One region of the Agrobacterium sp. SORGH_AS 787 genome, then DNA from elsewhere that is predicted to be linked to it. Evidence: riboswitches for the same ligand, from Rfam matches in the RefSeq annotation. Region 1 holds a riboswitch; each other region holds the start of a gene.

What was found. A riboswitch is a leader RNA that binds a small molecule or an ion and turns the genes downstream of it on or off. The one in region 1 is predicted to bind cobalamin.
Region 2: another riboswitch for cobalamin. It lies ahead of QE435_RS13705 (DUF1636 family protein); the one in region 1 lies ahead of QE435_RS05735 ((2Fe-2S) ferredoxin domain-containing protein).
Region 3: another riboswitch for cobalamin. It lies ahead of QE435_RS02670 (ABC transporter substrate-binding protein); the one in region 1 lies ahead of QE435_RS05735 ((2Fe-2S) ferredoxin domain-containing protein).
Region 4: another riboswitch for cobalamin. It lies ahead of QE435_RS17890 (CbtB-domain containing protein); the one in region 1 lies ahead of QE435_RS05735 ((2Fe-2S) ferredoxin domain-containing protein).

The regions. Positions count from the first base shown of each region.
Region 1 is NZ_JAUTBG010000001.1:1,311,241-1,319,089, reverse strand. Features, by position in the region: tRNA gene QE435_RS05760 (tRNA-Gln) at 19-92, shown strand; partial or broken gene QE435_RS05755 (IS6 family transposase) at 267-456, opposite strand; gene QE435_RS05750 (ABC transporter permease) at 610-1,404, opposite strand; gene QE435_RS05745 (ABC transporter permease) at 1,401-2,312, opposite strand; gene QE435_RS05740 (ABC transporter substrate-binding protein) at 2,315-3,820, opposite strand; gene QE435_RS05735 ((2Fe-2S) ferredoxin domain-containing protein) at 3,822-4,682, opposite strand; cobalamin riboswitch at 4,712-4,901, opposite strand; gene QE435_RS05730 (TonB-dependent receptor) at 5,428-7,849, opposite strand, start outside.
Region 2 is NZ_JAUTBG010000002.1:908,106-915,954, forward strand. Features, by position in the region: gene cobN (cobaltochelatase subunit CobN) at 1-2,112, opposite strand, end outside; gene cobW (cobalamin biosynthesis protein CobW) at 2,119-3,156, opposite strand; gene QE435_RS13705 (DUF1636 family protein) at 3,150-3,575, opposite strand; cobalamin riboswitch at 3,692-3,905, opposite strand; gene cobO (cob(I)yrinic acid a,c-diamide adenosyltransferase) at 4,028-4,645, shown strand; gene QE435_RS13715 (cobyric acid synthase) at 4,649-6,106, shown strand; gene cbiB (adenosylcobinamide-phosphate synthase CbiB) at 6,093-7,058, opposite strand; gene cobD (threonine-phosphate decarboxylase CobD) at 7,057-7,849, shown strand, end outside.
Region 3 is NZ_JAUTBG010000001.1:618,679-626,527, reverse strand. Features, by position in the region: gene QE435_RS02680 (asparaginase domain-containing protein) at 1-937, shown strand, start outside; gene QE435_RS02675 (glucose/quinate/shikimate family membrane-bound PQQ-dependent dehydrogenase) at 1,042-3,381, shown strand; cobalamin riboswitch at 3,517-3,740, shown strand; partial or broken gene QE435_RS02670 (ABC transporter substrate-binding protein) at 4,000-4,959, shown strand; gene QE435_RS02665 (iron ABC transporter permease) at 4,964-5,983, shown strand; gene QE435_RS02660 (ABC transporter ATP-binding protein) at 5,980-6,759, shown strand; gene QE435_RS02655 (pseudoazurin) at 6,815-7,225, shown strand; gene QE435_RS02650 (hypothetical protein) at 7,417-7,728, shown strand; gene QE435_RS02645 (NAD-dependent epimerase) at 7,740-7,849, opposite strand, start outside.
Region 4 is NZ_JAUTBG010000002.1:1,796,914-1,804,762, forward strand. Features, by position in the region: gene QE435_RS17875 (metallophosphoesterase) at 1-591, shown strand, start outside; gene QE435_RS17880 (cytochrome c) at 869-1,300, shown strand; gene QE435_RS17885 (cytochrome c) at 1,376-2,293, shown strand; cobalamin riboswitch at 2,348-2,556, shown strand; gene QE435_RS17890 (CbtB-domain containing protein) at 2,700-2,882, shown strand; gene QE435_RS17895 (CbtA family protein) at 2,894-3,601, shown strand; gene QE435_RS17900 (hypothetical protein) at 3,607-3,924, shown strand; gene QE435_RS17905 (type 1 glutamine amidotransferase family protein) at 3,921-4,493, opposite strand; gene QE435_RS17910 (GNAT family N-acetyltransferase) at 4,518-5,006, opposite strand; gene QE435_RS17915 (AraC family transcriptional regulator) at 5,349-6,164, shown strand; gene QE435_RS17920 (YbhB/YbcL family Raf kinase inhibitor-like protein) at 6,263-6,811, shown strand; gene QE435_RS17925 (helix-turn-helix domain-containing protein) at 6,870-7,283, opposite strand; gene QE435_RS17930 (hypothetical protein) at 7,452-7,745, shown strand; gene QE435_RS17935 (sulfite exporter TauE/SafE family protein) at 7,697-7,849, shown strand, end outside.

The sequences.
Region 1 (7,849 bases):
GCCCGGCGCTTCTCGGATTGGGGAATAGTTCAATGGTAGAACAGCGGACTCTGACTCCGTCGATCTTGGTTCGAATCCAGGTTCCCCAGCCAATTCTCCCTAACTGCCCTTAATTCCTGATTTTCCAGTCGTGCCGGATATCGTTTTGGCATCATTGGCGACCTGATGCCCAGAACTTTAGCCCACAGGTGATGCCCACGAGACGTCGCCTTAAGGTTGCCTCCAGTATATCGTAAATTTGAGGTGATGGCTGGAGGAGATGTCGCGCGGGGGATTGGGAACAGGTTGGCAATCGAATTGTGAATGGAGACGAAGCAATGCCAATGGTGTTGTAGCGTGAAGCGCTTCATAATCCGTTCTCGCCATCGGAGTGGCTGGTGGGAATTCTCCGGCCCGCTTGTTCAAGCCTTTATGCGAGCGGTTTCCGACACCAAGCATGATCTCTGCTTTCGCAGCGAATTTGCCCCAAAACCTCCAGCATGAAACTGGCCTCATCGACGGAGCGCCAAAGCCATTGCTTTGCAGCGGATCGAACCAATGGCCTCGTCACAGGCGTCCTTCAACACCCATGGGCGAAGCTCGCTGGCGATTAAGCGCAACCTTTAATTATTATAAGGATATTCCCTTTTTTCGGACATGCGCCAACTCCTCTCTATCGAGCATCACACCCAAGGTGAAAGTCGTCAAAGCAATTGCTGCCCCTGGCCAGAACATAAGTCGAGGATGATCGAAGATAAAGGCGCGGTATTCAAAGAGCATGGAACCCCAATCGGGCTTCGATGGATCCGATCCGAGGCCGATGAATGCCAGCGAAGCATATGAGACGATGGCTAGACCAGCTTGATTTCCCGCATAGGTCACCATCAAAGGCAACGTATTGGGCAGCACGTGTTGAGTCATCATTCTAACGGGTGACACACCAAGACTATGGGCTGCGGTAATAAATGGCTGCCCTAAGACGCGTTTTGTCAAAGAATGAGCAAGCAGAGAATGGGGCCCAATCGCGGCAAGCCCGAGCGCAAGCCCCGCGCTCATGGGGGAGAGGCCGAAAAGCGCTGCGGCAACCAGCGCGATGATCAGCGTCGGCACCAGCACGAAAAACTCGCAACTACGCAAGATCAAGGCTTCTGCCCAGCCACCCAGCACGGCAGCAGACGTGCCTAGAAAACTGCCCGCGACAAAGCCTATCGAGCAGACGGCGAAGATCACACAACCGGTTCTCCACCCACCGACCAGAACGCGGGAAAGCAGATCACGCCCCAGTTGATCTGTTCCTAGAAAATGCTGGCTACTACCAGACGCGTAGCGGTCCAGAAGACTGACCGCGTTCGGATCATGCGGTTGCCATATGCCACCGGCGATCAGAAACGCAAAAACCAGGAGCAGCAATCCGTAGCGGATCATAAACGAGCTCTCGGATCGAGATGATACATGACAAGCTGGGCTGCTGCGTTCAACAATAGCATCCACAGCGCGATGACCATCACATAAGCCTGCAGGACCATCTGGTCCCGAGCCGCTATACTCTGAACCAGAAACTGGCTGATCCCCGGAAGGCCGAACAAGATCTCCATCGTGGCCGTCGATCCTACCACCCACCCAGCTTCAGAACGGACGGCTGCAAGCAGCGCGTATAGTGCGCTCTGGTGACCATGGCGCCACAACGCAGCACCTTGGGAAAGACCCTTCGCCAGCGCTGTGACGAAGTGGGGCGACCGTGTAGTCGCTATAAGGTCGTGGCGGTAGACGCGTGCCAGCGTGGCAACCGAATGAAGTGCAATGAGCAACACCGGCAGGATCAGTGAGGTTGCATCGTTGGAAAACGGTTTTATCCACTTCAACTGCACTCCCAGCACCCATAGCAAGATCAATCCTGACCAGAAACCCGGCACTGCCTGTACGAAAACGGATAGAGCGCGGCTAAATTTGTCTACGGCTCCCCCGGGGGAAGCAGCGGCAAAGAAGCCAAGCGGAATGGCAAGGATCACGGCCAGTAAAAGGCCGGACAGGCCCATGAAGAGCGATAATGGCAGACGCTCAGCAAATTCTCGCAATACCGGCTCCCCGGTGCGAAAGGACCGGCCCCAGTCGCCTGTGAGGAAATTCGACAGCCAATGGAGGTAACGGAACGGAATAGGTTGATCCAGCCCCCATTCGGCGCGCAGAGCAGCATATGTGGCTTCTGTTGCCGGAAGATTCCAAAGGTGTATGGCAATGGAGACGGGATCAGATGGCATCATGGCGATAACCGTGAAGGCGGCGAATGAAATCGCCACCAGCCCGATGACCGATCTGATAAGGGGCCAAGTCAAATTCACTCGCTCTTCGCTTCGCCTATATCTGCTCGCAGGACGTGGTAATCCGATCCCCAAGGTTCATATCCTTGGAGCCATTTCGAGAGTCCAACATGCCATATCGGTGACACGAGAAATGAGACAGGCACCTCCTGAAACAATTTTTGCTGCGCTTGAAGCGCAATGCTGGCGCGGGTCTCCGGGTTGCTTTCCGACGCGAAGCGATCGACGATGGCGTCAAACTCCGGCGATGCGTATTTGGCATAATTCAGCGAAGCGCCACTGCGCAGCATCGAATTCATGAAGAAGGCCGGATCACCGCTTGGCGCCGTGTGTTGCGCCCAAAGTGCGATATCGAAGTCACCAGCGGCGGCGACCTGCTGGATGTTTTCGACCACCTGTGTGTCGAGTTCAACACCCACTCTGGCGAGTTCGGCCTTCACGACGGGAAGCATCGTAACGAGATCGGGACGTTGCGGATAGGTGATCGCCAGCAGGCGCAGCGGCTGTCCATCCTTTTCAAGGACACCGGTGGCGCCCTTTTTCCATCCCGCTTCCTCAAACAGCCTTGCCGCATGGTTTAAGTCTGTCACGCGGGCATCTTTGCCAGCAAACGAGAAGTATGGGGCATAAGCGCCCGTCGCTGGCTCTCCGCCGTTGATGGCCGCCGCCAATTCACGTCGGTCAAACGTCAGATCAAGCGCCTGACGTATCCTGACGTCTCTCAACAGTGGGCGGGTTGTGTTGAGCAATGCCAGATATTGATATCCAACCGGAAAGGATTTGATAGTCAGATCGGGATTGTTTTTCAGTCGGCTGACGACCTCTGATGGCAGTCCGAAAGCGAGATCCAACTCTCCCGCTTCCAGCGCCAGCGTCATACTCTGCGCATCCCCGAACTTTCGGAACTCAACTTGCGAACGTTTGTCTGAACCGGGAAAATAGGTGTTCGGCTCGAGTGTAATGGAAGCGTCACTTTTAAAGGCAGCGATTTTGTAGGGGCCGGTGAACGTTGCCTCACCATTCGCCGAGAGTGTGTAAGCAACCATCGGCCACTCCGCAAACAGAGCAGGGATGTAGGGTATCGGTTTTTCCGTTTTTACCTTGAGCGTTAAGTCGTTGACCGCTTCGAAGCTTAGCTTCCCACCAGTGGCAAGGGCGGCTTTGTTTTTCGCAAACGTGTTCTCAAAACCAGTTGCCAGAGCCTTTGCCGTAACAGCAGATCCATCAGAAAACATGCGGCCTGGCCTAAGCTCTATCGTCCACGTAAAATCGTCGTCGCGCTTGGCACTTTCAGCCAGTTCCGGAACCAGTTTGCCGTCGCGGTCGACGGTAAACAGATTTTCGCCAACACCATGACTCGTCAATGCCCAACCGTTCGAACCTTTGGCCGGATCAGTGCCACTGGTGATGTAGGTCGCACCAACATGGAGTGAGTCCGCAGCGACGGCAGTTGAAGCCGCTGCCATTATGCCAACGGCGGCGAGCCCAGCAAAAGCAACGCAGGACGTGAATCTGGATAACATCTTATCTCCTCGGATCAATTTGGGGATTTTTCAGGCGCTGCTTGTGGCCTGTGGGGTGATACGCATAAGTCTCGACCACACGGCCGCCGAGTAAATGGCAGGATATGATGTCATCCACGGCCTGCTCGGTCACACCGCCGTAATAGGTACCCTCTGGAAACACCTGTAATACCGGTGCCAGACTGCAGGGCCCGAGGCACGTCGACTTCGCCGTCATAGTGCCTTCGCCGACAATGCGCAGTTTCTGACGTTCCTGCTGATTGCGTAGATGGTTCCAGATCGTATCGGCACCTGCGCTGTTGCACGTTGCACCAGAGCAAACGAGAACACGGTACCGCTGCTGCGGCACGATCGTTCCCTCGAGAGCAACAGCTTTTCCTTCGGCACTCTCAACGATTTTCGGCTCCCTCAGAAGATCAGCAACTAGCGGTAACATGAAGGGAGAGGAGGCGATGTCTTGAGTGATCGATACCCCAGGCCATGGCTGTTCCCCGGAGCCTCGCCAGCGCTTTATCGATTTGTCTAACCATCGGAAAAAGCTGGGTTCCATCGGCAAAATCAACGGAAGGATGATGATGTGGTTAAGGTTTCGGGCCACCAGGGCAACCAACCCTTCGAAGAATGAGGGCGTACCTTGTTCGGTAAATGCAAAACTGACGACGTCCTCGGGGCATAACTCGCCCAGTTGCGCTGCCAGTCGCTGCATTTCCCTATGGGGCGCGGCCGCAAAGGCGGATTTTGCAATCAGGAGAATTCCGCGCCTTGCTGGTCGATCTGGATGCTGTTGTTCGCTGCGCACTGCCTGAATCTCAATTGGAGGAGGCAGCAAAAATGATGGCGCATCTGACCACACCGTCAGCACACAATCATTCCTGTGGCACACCCCGACCACGGAATTATATATCGTCAGGCAGGTCTCCTGGCTCGCGGGTCAATGCCGTTTTCCGTCTTCCCGGCAATTCTGCCAGTGACATATCGGACAAACGGCTCGCCGCTTACAGTTGCGGGACAGCTCCGGTTTTGCACCGAATTCCCTCTTAGCTTCCACCGAGGTGAAAGAACCATGACTGGCCAAATCTACATGGCGCGCCATTCCTGTCAACGGCGCAACACCATCGCAAAAGTGTGGCGGACCAACTTGCGATGAAAAAGGATTTCCATTGATCATTTGCAGACCGGCGCACGACGCTGAAGCTCAAATATCTGTACGAACGTCCCTTAGAGTGAATTTACCGCACCCCCTCGACACGATGATCTTGGGCGGGACAGCACTGGAGGTTTCTTCGTCAAATTCTGGCATTCGAGGCAGTGCACCGAGGTGGGTTTCTTCATTTTAAGTCACACGAATTCTCATCCAGCCGATATGTAATGTTATACCATTTATGATAAAGTCATTGCGACGGCAAGCTCGAAATTCGCCACGTTGGAAAAAGGAATCGAGGCCAAGCGTGGACGGAGCCGGTTTCGACTATCAACGCTTCCGCATGCCATCATGGGCTTTCAAGAGTGCCCATGACCCGCAAGCACCGGCACCACTAAGTCCGACGTCCGTCGACAGGCTCCATTCCTTGTCCATCAACGATGCGGGGTTGCCGCTGTGATACCAGTCAGAATTTTGCGGTCAGGTTGAGCCGGAACGTTCGACCCGGTGAAGGCATCAGTCCGAGCGTCAGCGTATCCATGTAATAGGTATCCGCAACATTATCGATGGCGGCATCGATCTTAAGGTTGTCGTTGACCTTATAGCTGGCGAAGAGGTCAACCACGGTGTAGGGTTTCCACTCCACATGGGTCAGGCTTCCACCTGTGGAGTTTGATACCCCCAAAGCGGTCGTGGGACGGTTGCCGATGTAATTCAACCTGCCGCCGAAGGTAAGAGTTTCGTCCAGAGCCCGCATGCCAAGAGTGAGCGAGAGGCTGTCTTTCGGTGGAAGTTGGTTGATGACATAACTATTGGCAACGCCGCCGCTTGAGCAAAGGGCTGTATACGACGTGCCGGAAACTTGTCCGGGACGAGAGCAGAACTCTGTTCGTAGGTAACGGGTGTAGGACAGGTCGCCAAAAAAGTCGCCCGCGTCGTAGGATGCTGCCAGCTCAACACCCTCCAACTTGGCATAGTCGATATTGACGATATAGGCTCTCCCTTGATTGAGAGATCTGGTGAGATAGTTGTCCACCCGATTATGGAAATAGCTGGCCTTCAGTTTGAGTTCGTCTCCTGCGGTGAAGATGCTGTCGCTCATCACATTAGATCCAAACTCCCATGTCCGAGCGTGCTCAGGCCGCAGAGGATTGGCTTGGCCCGGTGGAAAATCGCCGCCGTAGAACGAAAATCCTCGTGTGGTCTCGAAAAGGCTGGGCATACGCAGAGCTTCGGCATATTTCGAGTAGAACTGGATACCATCCCAGGGTTCCACCATAACGCTGCCCATGGGAGCAAAGCCGCTATCTTCATAGGATTGATAAACGCCGGAGTTCGAGGTGGTCACGGCGAGAAGATTGGTCGAGCCGGGATGGGCTCGACGATATGCAGCCCGTTCAGCCGAGGAATTGAAGCTCAGCACCTGGCCATTGTAGCTCAATGGATAGGTGGTCGTTTCCCATGGCCGAGTGTCTCTCGATTTGAACTCTGAATATCTGAGAGAACCGTTCAACGTCAGCCATTGCGTCGGCTTCCATTCACCGGAAGTGAAGATGCTTGCTTCACGGCGGTTTCCCTCTCGCGCATTCGGTAGATTTGCTCCTTCGCCTGGCTCGATAAGCTCGTGCGTGAAGGAGCCTCCGTAGTTGAACGACAGGTCGCCCCAAGCGGTGTCGAAACGTGACGTATTCTCCGCATTGATGCCCCAGCGCCGGTTCGCAGCACCATAGTAGTTGTCAAAAGTGGGATCAGCCGGCGTGCCGACAGCGGGCCAATACCATTGCATAGGCGTTGTGAGATCGGCGTTCGTCATCCATGCAGACAGTTTGACGTTCACAAGATCTGAATCCTCAGGATTCCAGCCATATTTGGCTGTATACGTATCCATCTCCACTTGGCTCAACGTGGCTTGATAGGCCCCATAATCTCCTGAATATACGATCTGGGACGGCATGATCTCTCCATATCGGCTTTCATAATGAATGTAGCCGAGATCGATCTTCTGATCGTAGGGTAACCGAACGGTGGTTTTTAAGAGGGTCGAGGTGTTGCTCTGCGACGTGTTGAGAACCTCCTCTCCCGCACGGAACCGGTTCAGGCCGGAGAACCCGACTGCAGTCCAACCGGGTCGAGGGAGACTGCAAGTCAACTGTTCTGTGACCCTGCCGCAATCAGGAAACAGAACTGGACTGGGCACATCGCCCTTCGTGCCGGCGTGGTAATTACCGTTCTGGCGACGGGCAAAGCCAGCGACGATATCGAGGTTTTCAGATCGATAGGCAGCGGCAACACTGCCGTTGCCGCCGGTTGGCTCCAAAAACCCAGGCCTGTCCATACCGTCTGATCCCCCAAACGAGCCGGGCAACGATGCGCTTGGATAAGCCTGCTGGCCGTATAACCCGCCTGTCGTGTAGAGTGGCGGAATGGATGAGCTGTTGGAGTTGAATCCCCCCTTGAAGCGTACACCGAAGCTTTTATCGGGAAGGAGAATGTCGTCGGGCGTGATCGTATTCATTCGAACGACGCCACCGATCACACCTGCTCCATCCGCGCTGCTGTTCGGCCCCTTCTCCACCATGACACTGCCAATGAAGTCCGGATCTATGAAAGAGCGCCCCGCGACGCCCGCATATCCCCGATAGACGGTTGTTTCTTGTTGCGCACCGTCCACGACCACTGGGACGCGCCCCTGCCCTTGCATGCCGCGTATGTTTACGTCCAGCGCAGCACCATTGCGGTTATCGCCATTGAGCACGCCTGGTGTTCCGGAAAGCATGTCGCCCACGGAGGTGCCGCGAAACCGTTCGATCTTCTCCCCGGAAATATAGGTGCTGGATCCGGCTGTCCGATAAGGATCGTCCGCCAGGGTTCTGGATCCTTTGATCACG
Region 2 (7,849 bases), on a different contig from region 1:
CGCCAGCAGCGCAGCTTTTTCTTGGGCAGCACTTTCGCGCCTCAGAGAATCCGGCTCATCGTCGGCGCAACGCCCGAACACATGTTGGCCGTCCTTAATGGCGAAATCCTTGAGGTCGCACAGAAAGGCATCGATCCGGGTGAGTGCTGAATCCGCGTCCTCCGCCGCGCCGATACCGGCATCGGCGGCGAGCCCCGTCTCGAAGGCCTTCTCGACGATCAGCTTTGCCAGACGGTCGCGGCGACGGCGATCAAGCCCATCGGCCTGGGCATATTCGTCCACCAGTTGCTCGAGCGCGGCCTGCTCCGGCGAAAGACCGGCGGCAACCAGTATGGGCGGAATGTGCCCGATGGTGACGGCAGCGATCCGTCGTTTGGCAACAGCAGCCTCCCCCGGATTGGAGACGATGAAGGGGTAGATGACCGGCAGCGGTCCAGTGACGATTTCCGGGAAGCAGGTTTGCGACAGCGCGACCGTCTTTCCCGGCAGCCATTCCAAGGTGCCGTGAGCGCCGACATGGATGATCGCATGCGCGCCGAAATCCTGCTGCATCCAGGCACCGAAAGCCGCAAGCGCATGACGCGGCGGCAAGGCCGGATCGTGGTAGTCCACCCGCCTGTCTACTTGGCGCCCCCGGTCTGGAGCAAGAGCGACGACAACGGAGCCGAAACGGGCGGCGCGGAAGTGGAACGCCTGATCAACCACAGCCTCGTCGTCAGCGGCATCGCCCCAGGCCGAAGCCATTCCGGCCCGTGCCTCCTCAGGAAGCGTGTCGAAATAGGTTCGGTATTGGGTGAGAGGAAGAGCGGCGTTCTCCGTCTCGATCCGATCCAGAAGCTCGCGTGCGGTCTCCGGAATATCGCCGAGTGCATAACCCGCATCCCGCAAATCACGCAGCATCTCCAACACGCTTTGGGGCACGTCGAGACCCACGGCATAGCCCGTGCGACCGGGTGCGGCACCGGGATAATCCGGCATCAGGATGACAAGGCGCCTTTCCCGGGCTGCAGTCCGCGTCAACCGAAGGAAGGCGGCAATACGACGAGCGACCTGCTCGACCCGGTCTGACTCTGGGGCGTTGATCAGCCCTTGGCGCCCGTCAGGATCGGACTGTTTGAATGAGATCGCACCTGCCAGAATGCGCCCATCGAGTTCCGGCAAGACCACATGCATGGCAAGATCGGATGGATTGAGGCCCCGCATGTTCTCGGCCCAGCCATCGCGCCGGGTCGTGGCCATGATCACTTGGAACACCGGCACGCCCACCCGGTCGAACAGGCTCGTGCCGTCCTGATCCGTCTGGCTGGCAAAGGCAGTGGCGGCGATAATGGCAGCGGGTTTCAGCGGTACCAGCGCGTCTTCGAGGAATCGGATCGCTTCACCATCCTTCAGGCCGCTGACGAAGATCGGCAGGGGTGCGAAACCGCGGGACTTCAGCGCCTCGAAGAGCGCATCGATTGGTGCAACATCGGCAGCCAGAAGCATGGAGCGATAGAAAAGGATGGGAAGTCTTATCGCTTCGGGGGCAAAAGCCGCGAGCACCTCATCGACATGGACGGCGCCAAGACCCGGCAGATAGAAGCCGGACTTCGGCAGCGGCTCCGGCGTGAAGCCAGGCCAGGCACCCTCCTCAGCAAAAGCGGCAAGACCTTCCGAAAGCCGGCGCATGTTCTGCGGGCCGCCTTCGCGGAAGAAGGAGAGGATTGAAGCGAGCCACGTCTGGTCGATTGTGGATTGCGCCTCGAGCTTTTCGTCGCGCTCGCTACACTCACCCGGCAGGAGCAGGAGCTTGACGCCGCGCCTGCGCGCCATCATCGCCAGCTGATCGACGCCGTAGCGCCAACGGTCCGCCCCGCCAAGAATCCGGATAAGGATCAGCTTGGCATGTTCTGCTGTCTTTTCGATCCAGAGGTCGACGGACATAGGATGGCGCAGTTCGGAGAGATTGGCGACGCTGAGCGAAACGCCAGATTCTTCAGGCCAGGCGTGCTGCAAACCGGCCAGATCGCTTGACGAGAAAGACAACACCACCACATCCGCCTGGGGCTGGTTGAGATCAACCGGCTCGATCAGGTCGTCTAGCGACGAAGATGTGGTGGCGAGAATATGCATGATGCGTCAGGCAGCCAGCATCTGTTCGATCTTCTCGCGGTTGAGGCCCTTTTCGCCAATTACCACCAGCGCAGAACGCCGCACTTCGCCCGCAGCCCAAGGGCGATCGAAATAGTGGTTCACGCGCGAGCCGACCGCCTGAACCTGCAAACGCATCGGCTTGGCCGAGACTTCGACGAAACCTTTGATGCGCAACACATTCTCGGAGGCCGCGGTTAGAGCGATACGCTCCGCCAGCGACTCAGGATCGGATACCGCGCCAAGCTCGACGACGAAGCTATCGAACTCGTCATGATCGTGGTCTTCCTCCTCGTCATGGTGGGTATGGCGGTTTTCGATATCGTTCTCGACCGCAAGCCCGAGACCGATGAGAACCGCAGGATCGATCTGGCCATGGGATGCGACGACGATCTTCGCAGCCTTTGGCAGATGCTCGCCGATATGCGCCTTGGCGCGTTCCAGACCATTCGCATCGAGAAGATCGCCCTTGGTCAGCACGATCAGATCGGCGCAGGCGATCTGGTCTTCGAAGACTTCTTCGACCGGATCGTCATGATCGAGCGCTTCGTCATTGGCGCGCTGGGCGGCGAGCGCATCCATGTCATGCGACACCATGCCTTCCGCCAAGGCCGCACCATCGGCCACCGCAACGACGGCGTCGACGGTCACGCGGCTTTTGATTGCCGGCCACTGGAAGGCCTGCACAAGCGGCTTTGGTAGTGCGAGGCCCGAGGTTTCGATCAGGATATGTTCGACCTTGGGCTGGCGGCTGAGGATCTGTTCGATGGCCGGCTGAAAGTCGTCAGCGACCGTGCAGCAGATGCAGCCATTGGCAAGCTCGACGATATTTTCCTCCGGGCAGCTTTCGATGCCGCAGCCTTTGAGGATTTCGCCATCGATGCCGACATCGCCGAACTCGTTGACGATGATCGCCAATCGCTTGCCATCGAGCTTTTCGAGAAGGCCGCGCAGCAGCGTGGTTTTGCCGGCGCCCAGAAAGCCGGTGACGATGGTGCAGGGAACGCGCTCTAGCGTGGTCATGATGTCTCCTCGACGAAATTCAAAGGGGGAATACGCGCGACCATGCCGCGCTTCAAACTATCGGGACGGCCGCGCCAGGGCATCAGGCCATCGGTGGACGTGGAAAGCAGGCGCGCACCGGTGATGAGATCCTCGGCGTTTTCAGGCGTCAGCCCGCCAAACACATAGGACCAGCCGTCGGCTGTGCGCATTGCGGCGCTGGCACCACGCTTGCAATTGGCGAGGCAATTGACGCTGTGCACCTCGACATTTACCTCGGCGCCAAGCGCGATCGCCGCTTGCGCGAGAAGCGCACCAGGACGGGGCTCCGCATTTGGCTCCGCCTCGTCGCGGCAGCTGCGACAGACATAAACGACCAGGCCGGACGCTTCGCGCGTGTCGGTTGATCCTTCAGTCCGTGACGATGTTGAGGTGATATCCAAACCGTATCCGCTTCCGCCATTCAAACATGCAAGGGGTGCGGATACCGAAGACGGAATGCGAGACAGCGCAAACCGAAACTCGGCGAGACCGACTGACCGGAGCACCCCGCCCGGCAGACGTTTTGTTCTGAAACGGCAGGTCTCCTGGCTTGCGGCTTGAACGAGCGCCCTTGCACCGCCTTCCCGGATCGAAATCCAGTGGCTTTACGGTGTGGGCTCGCCGCTTACAGTTGCGGGGGCAGCCACGGATTGACCCGAGAAGTGGGCGGAACCGTGTTCCCTCTTAGCTTTTCCCGTTGCCGGAAAAAGACCGTCAGTGCCTTACCTTTACGGGCAAGCCGCGGCTTGGTCAATGCAGGCGTTGGCACGCGGCTCATCGGCTCCATTGCGGAGGAGGGCGTTTTGACTATAGTCGCCGCTTCTAAAAACGGCTCGGAAGGACGTGGGACATCATGACACGCGAGATCAGCGACAGCGAGGCCGCCCGCCACCGCGAAAAGATGGTGAACCGCAAGAGCGTGCAGGATGCCGAAGTCGCCGAAAAGACCATCGAGAAGGGTCTGCTGATGGTCAATACCGGTCCCGGCAAGGGCAAGTCGACGGCCGCGTTCGGGCTTGCGCTTCGAATGCTCGGCACGGGAAGACGCGTCGGCATCGTTCAGTTCATCAAGGGTGCGTGGTCGACCGGCGAGCAGCAGGCGCTGACCATTTTCGGCGACCGGGTGGAATGGCGCACCATGGGCGAAGGTTTCACGTGGGACACGCAGGATCTGAAGCGCGACGTCGCGGCAGCCACGAAAGCCTGGGACGAAGCCAAAATGCTGATGGCCGACGAAACGATCGGACTTCTGGTCTTGGACGAGCTGAACATCGCGCTTCGCTACGACTATCTCGATCTGACGGAGGTCGTCGCCACCTTGCAGAACCGCCGCCCTGATCTCCACATCATCGTTACCGGGCGTAACGCCAAGCCACCGCTCATCGAGGCAGCTGACATGGTGACGGAGATGACGCTGGTGAAGCACCACTTCAAGGCAGGCGTCAAAGCCCAATCCGGCATCGAGTACTGATCCATGGCCGCCAGATCCATCATGTTTCAGGGAACCGGCTCGGATGTCGGCAAGTCGCTGATGGTGGCAGGTCTGGCGCGCGCCTTTACCCAGCGCGGACTTTCGGTTTTGCCCTTCAAGCCGCAGAACATGTCTAACAACGCGGCGGTGACGGCAGATGGCGGCGAGATCGGCAGGGCGCAAGCTTTGCAGGCGCGCGCCGCTGGCGTGCCGCTGTCAGTGCACATGAACCCGGTTCTGTTGAAACCCCAGAGCGAAACGGGTGCGCAGGTCGTGGTTCAGGGAAAAATTCTCGGCAATGCGAAAGCAGCCGACTATCAACAGATGAAGGCCGGGCTGATGCCCCGGGTGCTCGAAAGCTTCGAGCATCTGAAAGCCCGCGCCGATCTGGTCCTCGTGGAAGGTGCCGGCAGCGCTTCGGAAGTCAATCTGCGCGCCAACGACATTGCCAATATGGGCTTTGCCCGGGCAGCCGATGTCCCCGTGATCCTGATCGGCGATATCGACCGGGGAGGGGTCATTGCCAGCCTCGTCGGCACGAAGACAGTGGTGGATGCGGACGACGCCTCGATGATTGAGGGATTCATCGTCAACCGTTTTCGCGGCGACCCTTCGCTCTTCGATGAAGGCATGCGCGTTATTGCCGAGCATACTGGCTGGAGCTCCATCGGCCTCCTCCCGCATTTCGCCGAGGCATCGCGCTTGCCCGCCGAGGACGCGCTCGGCTTAACCGGCGCAAGCCAATCAAAGCCCGGTGCGAAAATCCGCATTGCCGTGCCAATCCTGCCGCATATCTCGAACTTCGACGATCTCGATCCGCTCGATATGGAGCCGGATGTCGAACTGGTGCGCGTGCGCCCTGGAGCCGCCATTCCCGGCGATTGCGCCCTCATCCTGCTCTGCGGATCGAAATCCACGATTGCCGATCTGGACGTCTTGAAACAGGCTGGTTTCGATATCGACATCAAGGCGCATCTTCGCCGTGGCGGCTTTGTGCTTGGTCTCTGTGGCGGCTATCAGATGCTGGGACGTGTCTTATCGGATCCGGACGGCATGGAAGGTCCGCCTTCCACCGTCGAAGGTCTTGGGCTGCTCAATGTCGAGACGGTGCTGACGGGAGACAAAAGGCTGGTCTCGGTAGAGGGGCGCAGCTTCGATGGTAAAGCCTTCTCCGGCTACGAAATGCATGTGGGCGTCACGAAAGGCGACGACTGCAATCGTCCCTTTGCCACGATCGGCAATCACGTCGATGGTGCAATCTCAGCGGACGGCCGCGTTTTCGGCACCTATGTCCATGGGCTGTTTGCTGATGACGGACAGCGCAGCGCCTGGCTGCAGAGGCTTGGCGGGCAATCGTCTGCCCTGAATTACGAAGCGCAGGTGGATGCCGTTCTGGATCGGTTGGCGGACCATATGGAGCGCCACCTCGATCTCGACGCACTGTTGTCTATAGCACGGTAACCAACGCCAGAAGGCCGAAGAGCCCGATCAACAGACTGTCGGCGATCCACGCGAGTTTCAGCGCCTGGCGAATATCGGTTGCCGTCAGATCCCGCCGTCCGCCTTCGCCCATGAAGCGCGCCTGGATCATCTGTCCGCCGTAGGATCGTGGTCCCGCAAGTGCAAAACCAAGCGCACCAGCCAGCGCCGATTCCGGCCAGCCGGCATTGGGAGACCGGTGATGCTTCGCATCGCGCGCGACTGCACGCAGGGCGCCTTGCGGTGATGCGCCTTTGACGAAGACGGCAGCGACGATGAACAAAACAGCCGTCAGGCGCGAGGCGGGAAGATTCACCAGATCGTCTACTCGAGCCGATGCCCAACCAAAAGCCTCGTGGCGCGGCGTGCGGTGACCGATCATGCTGTCAGCCGTATTGATGGCTTTATAGCCAGCGCCGCCCGGTAGCCCGAGCAGACCGAGCCATAATGATGGCGCCACAATGCCATCGGAAAAATTCTCCGCCAGGCTTTCGATGGCCGCCCGGCACACCGCCGCCTCATCCAGTTGATCGGGATCGCGGCCAACGATCATCGACACGGCTCTTCTGCCGCCTTCGAGGCCTTCGCTTTCCAGCGCGGTGGCCACCGCCTCGACATGTTGCTCCAGGCTTTTTTGTGCCGGAAGCGAAGCACCGACGACGGCGACCAGCAACAAGCCCAGCGGAAGAACCAGAAGGACATTCTGCAAGGCGAGCGAGATGGAGACGGTGACGCCGAGAAGCACTACAAGCGCCAACACGCCTTTGGCTTCACGATTGGAAAATGATCCCTGTTCCCGGTTCCATTTTCTGTCGAGCAGCGCGATAAGCGAACCGATCCATGTGACCGGATGACCGATGCGGCGAAACAGCCAGTCGGGATAGCCGACAAGGCGTTCGATCAGAAGCGACAGGAAAGCGAGAGCAAAGAACATGGGCGATACGGGACCGGTGACTATGCAGGCTGCGATCCGTCATGGTGGCGATCTGGGGCGGGCGCGGGCGTCTTTTCCGCTGGCACCAGAACCCTGGATCGATCTTTCCACGGGGATCAATCCGCATTCCTATCCGCATTCTCCCGTTCCTGCCAGCGCCTTTGCCCGCCTGCCCGAGCCTTCTGCCTTGAACCACTTGAAGGAAGTCGCCGCCGCAGCCTTCGGCGCGCCCTCTGCGGCGCATATTGTCGCTGCACCTGGAACGCAGATGTTGATGCCATTGCTGGCAGAACTCGCCCTGCAACGAGGTGCAAAACGAGCCGCGGTTCTCACACCCGCTTACGCGGAACATGCCAGAACGGCGCGAATGGCAGGCCTCGACGTTGCAGAGGTGTCCAATTTCTCGAACCTCTCCGATTTCGACTACGCCGTCGTCATCAATCCGAACAACCCGGATGGTCGGGTCATGGGGCGGAGCGAACTCTCAGCTCTTGCCTCCGAGATGAGCCGCAAAGGCGGCCTGCTGGTGATTGACGAGGCCTTTATCGAAACCGGCTATGGTGCAAGCTTGGCCGACGCCACTGAGATCGATGGGCTGATCGTCCTGCGATCCTTTGGAAAATTCTACGGAATGGCGGGGCTCCGTCTCGGCTTTGCCGTTGCGCATCCGGAGATTGCCATACGGCTGGAGCAGCGTCTGGGGCCGTGGGCCGTCTCAGGCCCGGCGCTGCATGTAGCGGCGGAAGCGCTGGCGGACAATGGCTGGCGTGACGCCATGCGACTCCGGCTAA
Region 3 (7,849 bases), 690 kb from region 1:
TCATCACGAAGGGCTGGTGGCGGTCATTGCCACCGGCGGAACCATCGCAAGTCAGCGTGACGAGACGGGCGCTGCCAAACCCTCGCTATCCGGGGAAAATCTGCTTTCAGGTCTTGGTGGCGAGATTTCCCTGAAGCCGGTTGAACTCATGGCGACGGATTCGTCCAGCCTGACGATTTCCGACATGCAGGCAATAAGCGATGCGGTGGCCAAAGAGCTTGCCGACCCGGCGGTTCGGGGTGTTGTGGTGCTGCACGGCACGGATGCCATGGAAGAAACATCTCTGCTCGTGCATCTACAGCACAGCTTGAGCAAACCGGTTATCTTCACGGGCGCCCAATTCACGGCTGACAATCCACAATCGGATGGGCCGGGAAATCTCCAGGCTGCGATTGCCGCCGCCGCTGACGCATCCAACAGCGATAAGGGCGTGCTGATTTCCTTCGGCGGTAAGTTGCTGACCGTCTGGGGGCTTTACAAGCGTTCGGCAGACGATCCGGATGCCTTTGATCTCGCAGACCCCGAGATCTGTCCTCAGAGCGCCACGCTGTCAGCGCCAGTCCACACTGTCCGCGTCGATATCGTCGCGATCTATCCCGGTTGCGAGGCTACTCATATCGATGCCAGCCTCGCGGCTGGCGCAAAAGGAATCGTTCTGTCCGCACTCGGCTCGGGCAACGCCAATGCCCGCATCGTGGAGGCCGTGCAGCGTTGTTGCGACAGGAACGTCCCGGTCGTCGTGTCCAGCCGCGTGCCCGTCGGGCGTCTTGTCGCCGGTTATGGCGGCGGTGGTGGTGGTCACGACATGGGCAATGTTGGAGCGGTGCATTCGACGACCTTGAGGCCAGGTCAGGCGAGAATTCTGTTGGCTTGCCTTCTTGCAGCGTCGGCCAGCCGTGATAACATTGCGCGCGCTTTCAACGATTTTTGCGATTGAAATTCATGGCCGGATAACACAGAAATGGCAAAAATGTGATCTCCGCGGAACCTATCCTGTTTCATCCTGTTAAGCATCAAGGGAAATTAATAGGGGGGCTTTTCATGGCGGTTACCGTCACTGCTGTCGCTCTGACGCTCATTGGGCTTGCGCTTTTCGGCTTCGGATCCCAACTCGTAATGCTTGGCGGCAGCGTGTATTATGCGCTCGCCGGGCTTGCCTTCATCATTACGGCAATTCTTCTTTTCAAGCGAAACAAGGCGGCGCTGCATTTTTACGCGCTCTTCGTGCTGGCGACACTCTGCTGGGCTCTCTGGGAAGTCGGTCTGGACTGGTGGCAGCTTGGGCCGCGTGGCGGCCTGATCATCGTGATTGGCATCTGGCTGCTGATGCCCTGGATCCGTAAGCCGCTCGGTTTTGTTAGTCCAACGGGCATTCGTTACGGAGCCAACGCCGTTCCGCTTCTTGCAGCCGTCGTCATTTCCATGGGCGTGGCCGCCGTCTCGATGACGCAGGACCCGCATGACCAGGAGGGCAATTTGCCCACGGAGGTCGTCAACAATGCGCCATCTTATGGAAACCCTGTTCCAGACGGCGAGTGGCATCAATATGGGCGGACCTCCTATGGACAGCGTTATTCGCCGCTGACACAGATCACCACCGCAAATGTCGGCGATCTGAAAGAGGCCTGGCGTTACCAGACCGGCGACGTCAAGCTTCCCGGCGACGTTGGCGAAACGACCTATCAGGTGACGCCGCTGAAGGTCGGCAAAACGCTTTACCTCTGCACACCGCACAATTGGGCGATCGCCATCGATGCGGCGACTGGCAAGGAAAAGTGGAAATACGATCCGAATGTTGGCCTCAATCCCAATCGTCAGCATCAGACATGCCGTGGCGTAACCTATTATGCCGACCCAACCGCTCAGGCAGGCGCGCAATGCGCCGCCCGCGTCTATCTCCCAACATCCGACGCTCGTCTCATCGCGCTCGACGCCGAAAACGGCCAGGTTTGCACGTCTTTTGCTGACCAGGGTGTTCTGCACCTGGAGACCGGCATGAAGTACAACCCGGCTGGCTACTACTATTCCACGTCGCCGCCCGCCATTGCCGGGAACAAGATCATCGTCGGTGGCGCAGTCAATGACAACTACTCCACCCAGGAACAGTCCGGCGTTATCCGCGCCTTCGACGTGAACAGCGGCGAGTTGCTGTGGAACTGGGATTCCGGAAACCCTACCCAGACCCAACCGCTTCCGCCGGGTCAGACCTATACGACCAACTCTCCCAACAGCTGGTCCGTATTCAGCGTCGATGAAGCGCTTGGGCTCGTCTACATTCCTTTGGGGAATCAAGTTCCAGACCAGCTCGGAATGGGTCGGAGCGAGAGTGTAGAGAAATACTCCTCGTCGATTGTGGCACTCGACGTAAACACCGGGCAGGACCGCTGGGTCCGGCAGACTGTGCATCACGACCTATGGGACATGGACGTGCCGGCACAACCGGTGCTGCTCGACATAACAAAGCCGGATGGCCAGTCTGTTCCCGCTCTCGTTGGGCCGACCAAGCAGGGCGATATCTATGTGCTGGACCGTCGGACGGGTGAACCGATCCTGCCGGTGACCGAAGAACCGGCACCCGGTGGCGCAATTCCGGAAGATTTCTCCGCGCCAACGCAGCCGACCTCTGCCTTGACGTTCAAGCCCGAGCCGCTGCAAGAAAAGAACATGTGGGGCGTCTCACTGTTCGATCAGCTCGCCTGCCGCATCAAGTTCCATCAGCTGAATTACGAAGGTCGCTACACGCCGCCGTCCTTGAAGGGTACGCTCGTTTATCCGGGCAACTTCGGTACCTTCAACTGGGGCAGTGTTGCGGTCGATCCCGAGCGCCAGGTGATGTTCGGAATGCCGACCTATCTTGCCTTCACCTCGCAGCTCATTCCGCGCGACAAAGTCCCGCCGAAGGGGCAGGATGAGAAGGGCAGTGAGCAGGGTCTGAACCGCAACGACGGCGCGCCCTATGCCGTGTTGATGGGCCCGTTCCTGAGCCCGATCGGCATCCCTTGCCAGGCGCCACCGTGGGGCTATGTCGCAGGAGCCGATCTCAGAACCGGCAAGGTTGCGTATAAGCACAAGAACGGCACTGTCTATGACATGACGCCACTGCCGCTTCCCTTCAGGGTCGGCGTGCCGGGTATCGGCGGCCCGATGATCACCAAGGGTGGCGTGGCCTTCCTCGGTGCAGCGGTCGACAACTATCTGCGCGCCTACGATCTGACCAGCGGAAAGCAGTTATGGGAGGCAAGATTGCCCGCGGGCGGGCAGGCCACGCCCATGACCTACGCTCTCGACGATGGCAAGCAATATGTCGTGATGGTTGCAGGCGGTCACGGATCGGTCGGCACGAAGCCTGGTGATTACGTCATCGCCTATACGCTCCCCTAACCGGAGCATTTCGTTAAAACCCTTGATGGCCGGGACTTGTTTCCGGCCATTTTGTTTCTCAAGCGCACGTTAATAGGCTTGTATTTGGTATGTAATAACATTACACGACGTCGCTTGACGGACCAGATCAAATAGGTCTATCTGGCTTATGACGGTTCCAAGCGAGAGATCGCGAGGAATAATAGGGAACACGGTGCGGGGATTGTCTCCAAGGCCGTGGCTGCCCCCGCAACTGTTAGCGGATTGTCGAGCACTCGTGACGCATTTACCTGCGTCGGGCCACTGCGAATCTATCGTGGGAAGGCGGGCAAGACGATCATCCGTGAGCCAGGAGACCTGCCGTCATAAGTTCATTCCAATGTCACGGGCGGGGATGCCCTGAACAGGAGACGTCATGATTGTTATTTGCGCCCTTCAGCGCTCACATCCATCTGTGTTTTTTCCTCGTTCTCGATCGTCTCACGCACGTTGCTGTCGAATGAGTGTTTCATTCGCGCTCACATGACGGCGTATGCCTTTGGCAACGTCGACGATTTCGGGGATTATCGAACCATGACATTTCACTTCACCGGCGCATTTCTCGCGGCGGCATTCGCTGCACTCTCGATGGTGCCGAACACGGCAGAGGCTGCGGAAACGACCTACCCTTTGACGCTGAAAAATTGCGGCAGGGACGTCACCTTCAAGCACGCGCCACAGCGCACCGTTTCTCTCGGTCAAAGCACCACGGAAATCCTTTATCTGTTGGGACTGGCCGATAGGGTTGTGGGAACGGCCGTCTGGATCGGACCCGTGATCAAGGGTTATGAAGAGGCCAACGCCAAGGTGGAGCGCCTCGCGGACAATGATCCGAGTTTTGAGAACGTTGTGGCGAAGAAGCCGGATCTCGTCACCGCACAGTTTCAATGGCATGTCGGTCCGGAAGGCATCGTTGCGAAGCCTGAGCAATTCGAAGAACTTGGGATTTCCGTATATACGTCGCCTGCGGATTGCACCGGAAAGGACAATTCGGGCGGTGGCGATGGCGTCAGAAGTTCTGTCTTCACCATGGACCAGATCTATCAAGAGGTCGCTGAACTCGCGCAAATCTTCAATGTCCAAGACCGAGGTGAGAAGCTCATCGCCGACCTGAAGGCCCGGGAAGAGGCTGCGCGTCAGAAGATCGCATCTATGGATGGCAAGCTCTCTGCCGTCTTCTGGTTCTCCAGCGCTGAACTGGATATCGATCCTTACGTCGCAGGCAAGAACGGTGCGCCCGGCTATATCATGTCAGCGCTCGGCATCAAAAATGTCATCGACAGCGAAGAGGAATGGCCCACAGTCGGCTGGGAAACCATCGCCAAATCCAATCCCAGCATCATCGTTGCGGGCAAGATGGACCGTCGCCGTTTTCCAGCTGACGATATCGCCGTGAAGCAGAAATTCCTGAAGGATGATCCGGTCACAAGCCTGATGCCGGCCGTCAAGAACAACCATATCGTCGTGATGGATGCACAGGCTATGAACCCGACGATCCGAACCATCGACGGCATTGAGGTGTTGGCCGACCAGATCGTTCAACTCGGCCTGGCGAAGTAAGCCTATGCCCCTTTCTTTGCTTTACGCCCGTGCTGCCGTCATTGCAGCCGGGTGCCTTTTGGTGGCGCTTTGGCTTGGCGCCTCCATTGGCGAAACCTCCATTCCGATGGAGGTTGTCGCCAAGACGGTCGCCAATCGCCTCTGGCATGCCGGATATCCGCTGGATGCCATCGATGAAGGCATTATCTGGAATTATCGTTTGAGCCGCGCCGTGGTCGCCGCCTGTTGTGGGGCAGCTCTCGCCGTGTCTGGGGTCGTGCTGCAATCCCTGTTGCGCAATCCGCTTGCTGACCCCTACATTCTCGGCATCTCCGCCGGGGCATCGACCGGCGCCGTCGGCGTCGCAATCCTTGGCCTGGGTGCTGGCGTGCTGACCATGCCTCTCGGTGCATTTCTCGGCGCGCTCCTCGCCTTTGCGCTTGTCAGCCTGCTGGCGCTCAGGGCTGGGCGGGGCAACAGCGCAATCATTCTGGCCGGCGTCGCCGGTTCGCAGTTGTTCAACGCGCTCACCTCTTTCATCGTCACCAAGGCTGCCAATGCTGAACAGGCCAGGGGCATCATGTTCTGGTTGCTCGGCAACCTGTCCGGCGTTCGCTGGACGGATGTCTCGCTTGCCCTTCCGATCGCCATTTTCGGCCTCGTTGTCTGCCTCTGGCATGCCCGGGCGCTGGACGCCTTTACCTTCGGAGCGGGATCGGCCGCTTCTCTAGGAGTACCCGTGCGTCGCGTCTATGTGGTGCTGACAGGCACCGCTGCGCTGATGACGGCGGTCATGGTCAGCATTGTCGGCTCGATCGGCTTTATTGGTCTCGTTATTCCCCATGCTGCACGCCTGGTCGTCGGCGTTTGCCACGGACGCCTGCTTCCGGCTGCCGCATTGATCGGCGCCATCTTCATGATCGGTGCCGATGTTCTTTCCCGCACCATCATCGCCGGCCAGGTTCTACCGATTGGCGTCATCACCGCACTGTTCGGTGCGCCCGCCTTCGCGCTTATCCTTTCGCAGCGGCGGAGGGTGGCATAATGCTTTCCGTGCGCAACCTAAGCTGGACAACGGGCGGTGTCGGCATCGTCAATAACATCAGCCTCGATCTTTCTGCTGGTGAATTTCTTGGCATCGTCGGGCCCAACGGATCTGGCAAGACGAGCCTCATGGCTATGCTTTCGGGCCTGAGAAAACCGCGCTCCGGCGAGGTCTTGCTGGACGGTAAGTCGATGAACCTTTTCCAGCGTCGTGATGTGGCGCGCCAGATCGCGCTTGTCGAGCAGCAGGCTGAGACACAGGAGCGCATCAGTGCTCGCCAGGCGGTGGAGCTTGGCCGTATTCCGCATAAGGGCGCCCTGTCTCCTTGGTCCCCTGAAGATGACGAGATTGTCGATCAGGCGTTGCGTAACGTCGATATGGAGGGTTTCGGGAGGCGCATGTGGCACACGCTTTCTGGCGGAGAGCGTCAACGTCTGCATATTGCCCGTGCTTTGGCACAGCAGCCGAAGATCCTGCTCCTGGACGAGCCGACCAATCATCTCGACATCGGCCACCAGATCGCACTTCTGCATCTGGTTCGCCAGCAGAGGTTAACCGTCGTTGCCGCTTTGCATGATCTCAATCACGCGGCGATGTTCTGTGACCGGATCGCTGTGCTCAAGGCGGGAGCGCTCGTTGCGATGGGTAGGCCCTGCAAGGTCCTGACCCCGGAACTCATCTTCGATGTGTTTGGCGTTCATGTCGATGTGGAACGAGAAGGCGAGGATGCCTGCCATATCCGCTATCGCGCGCCGGTCATGATCGAAACCCAATAAGGATATCACGATGAAATTGCTTCTCTCCATTGCTACGGCTACCGTCGTTTTGTCGATGAGTGCGGGTCTTGCCTTGGCGGAGACCGTGGAGGTCAGGATGCTCAATCAGGGTGAGAAGGGCTCGATGGTCTTCGAACCTGACTATCTTCATCTCCAGCCCGGCGACACGGTAAAGTTCATCGCCACGCATAAGAGCCACAATGCCGCGACCATCGACGGCATGGTTCCAGAGGGGGCGAAGGGTTTCAAGGGCAAGATCAACGAGGAGATTGAAGTCACTTTCGAACGGGACGGCTTCTACGGCATCAAATGCTCGCCGCATTTCGGTATGGGCATGGTCATGTTGATCAAGGTGGGCGAGACCAGTCTGCCGGAAAGCTATAGAAGCGTGGCCGTTCCCGCCCGCGCCAAGCCGCGCCTCGATGCTCTCTTTGCCGAGGCCGAGGCGGACCAAGGCAAGCCTTGAGCACGAGATAGGGATCAGGCGCACTTTTCAGAGGCGTCTGTGTGCAAAAGTCCGCTTTACGATCTTGAAGCGGAAGACACTCATCCTACATCTCCCTCAACCCGCTGGTCCGGGCCCCTCTGGTGAAAGTCCCGGCGCTTTCACGATGTCGGACCGTTTCCGACACCGCGCCGAGACTAAGAGGTCCGTTCATGCTCTCCGATATCGCCGCATGGTTCATTACGCTGCTCGTCGTCGATCCGCTTCAAGCCGAGATGCGCGAACAGCTGGATCGTGCAAATGCATCGACTGAAATTATCCAGCAATCGCAGCGATGCGTCGCAAGCCAGGCGCCGCAGCTTCTCAACCGCGCCGGCGAAGACCCGGCCTGGGCGATCGCCACCGTTGTCGGTTTTACCTTCGGCTGGACGTCACCGGCGCAATTGCTGGATAAGAGCGAACCGAATTGCGCAGCCGTTCTTGCCTTGCTGCAGGGCGGTGATGAAGGGGAAACTGAGGTCTAAGCTCCTACGCCTTAGATATTTTCGTTGCGCCAGCCCCTGTACCATTCGACGAAATGCTGGACGCCTGTTTCAACCGGCGTTTCCGGCGCATAGCCTGTGAGCGCTCGCAGCAGATCCGGCG
Region 4 (7,849 bases), on a different contig from region 1:
CCCGGCAACCACGACTTCGCTGTCGAGCAAGAGCATTTGCCGAAGGTTCATGAGCGGCTCGGCATGCCGGCGAAATGGTATGACTTCACCCTCGGCGAATTCCGCTTCATCGTGCTCGACGGCAACGATGTCAGCACCTTTGCACCTCCGCTTGGCGATCCGCGGCGCGAGCTTGCCAAGGCCCGCCTGGAGGCGCTGCGCGAGGCTGGCGCCTTGAATGCCCAAGACTGGAACGGCTCATTCAGCGACGAACAGCTGGCTTGGCTGCGGGCAACGCTTGCCAAGGCCGATGCCATGCATGAGCAGGTCGTGCTCTTCTGCCATTATCCCCTCTATCCCGAAAACGCGCATAATATGTGGGATGCGCCAGACGTGCTGAAACTGCTGGCCGCACATCACAGCGTCAAGGCGTGGTTCTGCGGGCATAATCACGACGGCAATTACGGCGTCATCGGCAATACCCATTTCGTCACTATCAAGGGCATGGTGGACACGCTGGACCACAACACCTTTGCGATCGCCGATGTCTATGTGGACCGCATCTCTCTGCGTGGTTTTGGCCGGGAGACAAGCCGTACTCTTGTGTTCTGACGTCGTTTCCCCCTTCATTGCCTAAGATGTGTTAGGTCTCGTATGGGAGCCGTTCTCACCGCTTGCGGAGGCTTAAAAGGAAACCGAAAAGTCCAAGTTTAGGTCGCTGATTTTCCTTTGGAAAATCACCCGAATGTGACTTCTTTTTGCCACGCGAAGCCTGCATCTTCATCTCTGTTCGACTCGGTGTGCCGCCCGGCACGCAAGCGCGTGTCGTGGCAACGATGCGGTACGGCGAACAACCACCCTCCGGTGCCACCGGAACAAGGAGAGAGACATGAAATTCAAGACGATTGCCGCATCCATTCTCATAGGCTGTCTTTGCGCCGGAGCGGTTTCCGCTGCCGGCGAGGTTGAAAAGCGCGAAGGCTTGATGAAACAGATCGGCGGTGCCATGGGTGCGCTCGGCGCGATCGCCAAGGGTGAAAAGCCCTACGACGCCGAGGCCGTGAAGACCGCCGTCACCACCATCAGCACCAACGCCAAGGCGTTCCCGGATCAGTTCCCGGCTGGCTCCGAGGGAGGCGCTGCGTCGCCTACCATCTGGCAGAACTTTGCGGACTTCAAGGCAAAGTCGGAAAAGCTCGGTGCGGATGCCGATACCGTTCTCGCACAGCTGCCAACCGATCAGGCCAGCACGGGTGCTGCCCTGAAGACGCTCGGTGCCGATTGCAGCTCCTGCCATCAGGCCTATCGCGTGAAGAAGTAAGACAGCCAAGACAAGCCCGCCGGTTCAGCGGCGGGCTATTCTTTTTATCATGTTTTATCGATAGCGGAGAGGCGGATGGCGTCCATCTGGGCAAAGCTGGCAGGCGGGGTTGCGGTCGCAGGTCTTGCCGGTTTCGGCATTTTCATGTGGGTGACGGCACCTGAGCGCCAACCGCCAAGCCATTGGGCCAATCTGGGTGAGCCCGATCTTGCCAATGGGGAGACGCTGTTTTGGGCGGGCGGATGTGCAAGCTGTCATGCTGCCCCGAATGCCAGCGGCGATGCCTTGAAGACCCTGTCCGGTGGCCAGGCCTTGCCAAGCCCCTTCGGCACCTTCCACGTGCCCAATATTTCACCTGATCCGCAGCACGGCATCGGAAGCTGGACGGTGGCCGAGTTCGGCGACGCCATGACCCGAGGCGTGGGAAAGAATGGCGAACATCTCTATCCTTCCTTCCCCTATACGTCCTATGCGCGCATGACAGCGCAGGATATCAACGATCTCTTCGGCTACCTGAAGACGTTGCCTGCCAGCACCAATGACGCGCCGCCTCACGATTTACCATTCCCGCTCGATATGCGACTGGCTCTCGGCGGCTGGAAGTTCCTTTATTTCGACAAGGGCGCGCCGCGCGTGCAGCTTGCCAATGCTGGCATGGATGTCGCGCGCGGCCAATATCTGGTGGAAGGCCCAGGCCATTGCGGCGAATGCCACACGCCACGCACGGCGCTTGGCGGGCTGATCGCGGATAAGTGGCTGGCAGGCGGCCCAAACCCGGAAGGCGATGGGACGATCCCCGACATCACGCCGGGTTCGCAAGCCATCGGCTCCTGGACCGTTGCCGATATAGCCAACTATCTCGAAACCGGTTTTACACCGGAGTTCGACAGCGTCGGTGGTTCGATGGTCAAGGTGCAGCAGAATATGGCCAAGCTCTCCGCCGAAGATCGCAATGCAATCGCCGCTTATCTCAAGGCCGTTCCGGCGCGTTGACATCATGAAAGCGGGAGGCCACGCTTCCCGCATTGACTCTCCACAACCGCTGACTGATAACAGAGGCGTGATGGTCTTTCCGGATATGCCGGAAAGTGAAAAGGGAATACGATAGGAGCTCTGCTCTCATTCGTGGCTGCCCCCGCAACTGTGAGCGGCGAGCCTGAAAACGAAATCCACTGATGCTGATTTTGGCATCGGGAAGGTGTTTTCAAGGCTGCGACCCGCGAGCCAGGAGACCTGCCATCGCGAAGTGTCGTCAATGCCGGCGGGGTGTCCGGAAGAGCACGGTTTTCGGGTTGGCGTCATCCGTCCGAAAAGCCTTGTTTGTCTTTCCCCGTGGTGAATGTTGAATGCGTGCGTCCTGCTGCTTGAGAGCGGTGCGCCGCTGAAAAAGAGGGTCACCATGTCTATCCAACAGAACACGGCGTCGAGCGCCGTTTCCTCGACCACATCGAAACTCTTGCAGGCGCTGAGTGCCGTTGCACTTGGTTTGTTCATTGTCGGTTTCGTCGGCTTCTCGCATGTCGAGGCCATGCATAATGCGGCGCATGATACGCGCCACGCCAACGCTTTCCCCTGCCATTGAGGGGACATAAGATGCCGTTTTTCAGAAATATTGTCTTTACCGCTGTCCTCGTGGGACTGATAGCGGGGCTTGCCGTCAGCGCCATGCAGGCGGTTGGCACAACGCCATTGATCCTCCAGGCGGAAACCTTCGAAAGCGCCGGTGGCGAGGCAGGTCACTCCCATGATGCGGCCACACCCGCCGATCACCATCATGACGCGGAAGCCTGGACGCCGGCAGATGGTTTCGAGCGCAATGCCTACACCGTGGCCGCTAACGTGCTGACGGCCATCGGCTATGCGCTGGTGCTCACCGGTCTGATCTCGCTTCGCGGCTCCCAGGGTGGTTGGCGCGAAGGTCTCTTCTGGGGGCTCGCCGGCTTTGCTGTCGTCATGCTGGCGCCGATGATCGGTTTGCCGCCAGAACTGCCGGGCAGCCCTGCTGCTGATCTTGGCGCGCGTCAGGCCTGGTGGATTGCGACCGCTGCCGCGACTGCCGGGGGCATTGCGCTTCTGGCCTTCCGCCGCTCGGAGCCCTGGGCGGTGATCCTTGCCGTCGTCTTGATCGTCGCGCCGCACGTCGTCGGTGCGCCATTGCCGCCTGCGGGTGAACATGCGCTGGCGCCTCTGCCGCTGGAACGCCGCTTCGTCGTGCTTGCAACAGTCACCAGCTTCGTCTTCTGGCTGATCCTCGGCTCGTTGAGCGGGCTGTTCCTCAAGCGCTTCGAGGCTGCAAAGTAAAAATGATGGCGGGTCAAAACGCAGTCGATTGGAGCCATGAACTCGATTGCCTGCGTTTTTCCGTTCCCGGTCATGGCGCGCTTTGCGCCATGCACCGCCTCGCTTTCAAAGCGCTGATGACTGAGGTGCCGGCGGAAGAAACCTGTCGCGCTTACTTTATCGCAAACCGCGAGATGTTTCTTGCCGCTGCCCGAAACAAGATCGAGCGGATGAACATCCCTTTCGAACGCAGCCTTCATATCAACAGCCGCGATCTTCGTCGATCAATGTCGGCAGAGGGCGCGCAAGGACCGGCGCGTCTCTGCCGTGTTCTGGATCGTTAAGTCGGCAAGTGTTCCGCAGAAAATACCGACAGTTCCGCGTCGGTTTCCGATCCCCACAGGCCGAGAGCTTTCAGCACCTCTTTAGCAAAGCTGACCGGTGAATTGCCGGGCGCGGTGACGACACCCTGATCGTTGACGGCTTGTGGCTGATCGCGATAGAGCGCTCCTCCCTCATAGGCACCATACTTCTGATGCGACGCCAGGGCGTTGCCGGTATGGGCCACACTGTTCAAGATGCCTGTCCCGGCGAGCGCGCTGGCCGCGGCGCAGATGCCTGCAACCACGCGGCCTCGCGCCCGAAAGCGATAGACCAGATCGCTAAAATCGGGCGCGCTGCCCTTTTCCCAACTCATGCCGCCCGGAATGACAAGCGCGTCGATCGTCTCCGGGTCGAGAGCATCATAGGACGTTTCCGGCATCACTTTGAACCCGCCCATCGAAATGACGGGCTGGCCGTCGGGTGATGCGGTTACGATCTCGACGCCGAGATAACTGCGGGCCGCAGCGGCAAGCAGTGCAGGTTCCCAGTCGGCGAAGTCTTGCGTCAGCGCAATGGCAATACGAGTCATGTCATTCTCCTAAAGCGAAGAAGCTCAGGCGATCGCTTGCATGAAGCGCATGCCGGTGACGGGACGCGGGACGAAATCCATGTTTTCGTAGAACTTGTGTGCGGCAAAGTTGCCTGTTGCAGCACCGACGGACAGGAAGTCGCAGCCGCAGCGCTTGGCAACGTCGCGCGCGCGCGCCACAAGATGCTGGCCGGTGCCGTGTCCGCGATGCCCGTCCCGTACGAAGAGGTGGTGCAATTCCATGCCGCGGCGGCCTTCCTGTGCGCGGTAGAGCGGCACGAGAATGGCGTAACCGATAAGCTCGCCTGCAGCTTCGGCCACCAGTGCGGTGATCCAGGGGACCTGGCCGAAAAGATCGCGCTCGAGCTTCTCGGGCGTAATCGCGGCGGCATCGCCATGATGGGCGGCAAGCAGGGTGATCATCTCATTGAGTTCGGGAAGATCGGCAGGGCGCGCACCACGAATGGTGACGACGGGCGGTCTCGGCAGTGTCAGGAGGCTGTCTTCGGTCATGGGTCTGGTCCTTCGGTTTTCTGGTCTTTTGCCGTCAGGACGCTTGGAAAACAACAAAGCCGCCTAACGGCGGCTTGTTGACAAAGTGATCTGTCGAGCCGCCCTTTACAGGTAGGCCCAAAAATACGTGCAGGAGATGGGTGCGCGTTCGTTGATCATGGGCGATTCATTGCGCTCGAATTGCAGAGCTGTCAAGGGGCCGTTTCAGCATTTTGGATAGCTACGTTTCGGTATCTGCCATGAGGCATGTGGCAGATTGACATCGCGCGCCCTCAAGCCGCTATGTGCCTCCCGAGTGCGCTCTCCCACTCAGTAAAGGCAATAGCAGGGATAAAAGCATCGATGACGGCGCAATCCGTAGAGCAACTGGATTTTCATGGGCCGGGCGTCTCCGTGTTTCCCATTACCCAAGCCACGGCCGCGACATTCACGGATCTGTTCATCGGCCTGACCTTCCTATGCTTCATCTGTGTGGGGAGCAAAAGGGTCGTCTGCCCCGTGAACGGCGAGTTCGTGGGCGAGGCCGGTGACCTCCTTATTTTCCCATCGGGTTCTATCGTGACCTTGGAAAACCGTCCTGTCAGTGCTGCAAACTATCGGGCGACCGGGATCTACTTCGATCATGAGTTGATTGACTCGGTCTTCGCCGATCAGCCGCTCGCAGCTGGCCCGCCCGGTGTGCAGATTATTCGCCAGGCACAAAGCGCTGATTATGATGTCGTAGAGATCACGCGGCGAGCCTTGGATGACGACGCTTTACCCATCCCGGTCAAGCGCCATCGCCTTCTGGAGCCATTGGTCTGGCTGCGCCATCACGGTGTCCATCTGCCGAGGAGAGGTGAAGACCAGCCATGGAACAAGGTGCGGCGGCTGATAGAGACCGACATCAGCCAGCCCTGGCGGGCCGAAGACGTCGCCCGGCATTTTGCCATGAGTGAAGCCAGTTTCCGCCGGTGGCTGGCGAAATCCGGTCCTGGATTTTCGCAGATCCTGTTGAACACGAGACTGGAGAAGGGGTTGGGAATGCTGCAATCGACGGATAGCCCGATCTCCAGCATCGCGTTGGAGTGCGGCTTCAAGACGCCCTCCCATTTCTCCGAAGCCTTCCGCAAGAGATTCGGTCTCAAGCCGCGCTCCATCCGGACGGCAGAACTCTGATCGTTTTTCGATAGTCTTTGATCGCCAGCCGGAAGCTCGAAATTCCGTGAAGGTCTATTGGAATGGGCATGATCAATGTGTGGAAAGGACACCTCATCATGCTGAAAAAGAACGTTGCGACAGGCTTCATACTCGCCTTGCTAACCACCACGACAGCAAGCGCCGCGGACTTCAAATTATCGAGCACATCGATTGCCGAGGGTCAGCAACTTGCGTCGACCTTCGTGTTCAAGGGCTTCGGCTGCGAGGGCGGAAATCAGTCGCCGCAGCTATCCTGGTCTGGCGCACCGGCTGGCACAAAGAGCTTTGCCATCACGACTTACGACCCGGATGCGCCGACAGGCTCAGGCTGGTGGCACTGGAACGTGGTGAATATTCCCGCCTCTCAAACGGCGCTCGAACCTGATGCAAGCGGCAAGAAGAAACTGCCCGCGGGAGCTCTGGAAATCCGCAACGATTATGGCGTTGTCGGTTTTGGCGGAGCATGCCCGCCACCCGGCGAAGTCCACCGCTACATCTTCACTGTCCATGCTCTCGGCACGGAGCGCCTAGATCTGCCGGACAATGCCAGCAACGCGCTTGCGGGATTTATGATTGGCGCCAACACCATTGCCACGGCAAAGATCACAGCGGTCTATAACCGCTAAGGAGACAGCAGGAGGACAGTTGCCGTCGCTGGTGACTGTCCTTTCCCAGCATGACGTCTCAATGATCGTGATCGCACAGGCCGTGATCTGACAGCGCGCGGATGACATAGCAGTCCTCTATGGAATGCCCGTCACAGTGCGAGACGATACGCTCCAGCTCGTGTTCCAGCTTCTTCAGCTTGGCGATCTTCTCCCGTACGGTGGCAAGATGATCGGCCGCAATGCGATCGGCTCCGGCACAGGGCATTTCGCGATGCTGGCTGAGCGCGATCAATTCGCGGATCGCTTCAATGTTGAGGCCAAGGTCCCGGGCATGACGAACGAAGGCCAGACGTTCCAGATCGGCCTTCTCATAACGCCGCTGATTGCCTTCGGAACGGTCTGCTTCGTTGAGCAGGCCCATTTGCTCGTAGTAGCGAATGGTCGGCACTTTTACGCCGGTCCGTTTCGATAGATCGCCGATGGAATACATGCGCCTCATCCTCATAGCTATAGCTTATAGAGATATAGGGTTCGGCCAAGGGAAAGGCAATTTTTCTGCCACCTCCGCCGCCAGCTATTCGAGGAAAGCAGTTGGTTATTCACGCGCGCTGATGGAGTATGTCGGACGCGAAAACGACTCCCTTCGACGATCACCTTCATGCCCAGTATCTTATCGACCGGTCTTTCCTCTTCCGCCCTGGCATTTCTGGTGCTCGTCGCTTTGAGCGCAGGTCTCGCGCGCGGTTTTTCCGGCTTCGGGGCGGCGCTGATCTTCGTGCCGCTCGCCAGTTCGGTCATGGGCCCGCAGATTGCCGTTCCGCTTCTTCTTGTGGTCGATGGGGTGATGACGCTTGGCCTGTACCGGGGGCAGTCCGTCGGGCGGATCGACGCGACGTGCTCACCATGGCGCTCGGCGCGATCATCGGCGTGCCCCTTGGCGTCCACCTCCTGATGACACTTGATCCCGTCACCATCCGTTGGGCGATCGTCGTCATCGTTGTTGTGCTGCTGACGCTGCTAATGTCCGGTTGGCGCTACCGCGACCGGCCAAAGGCA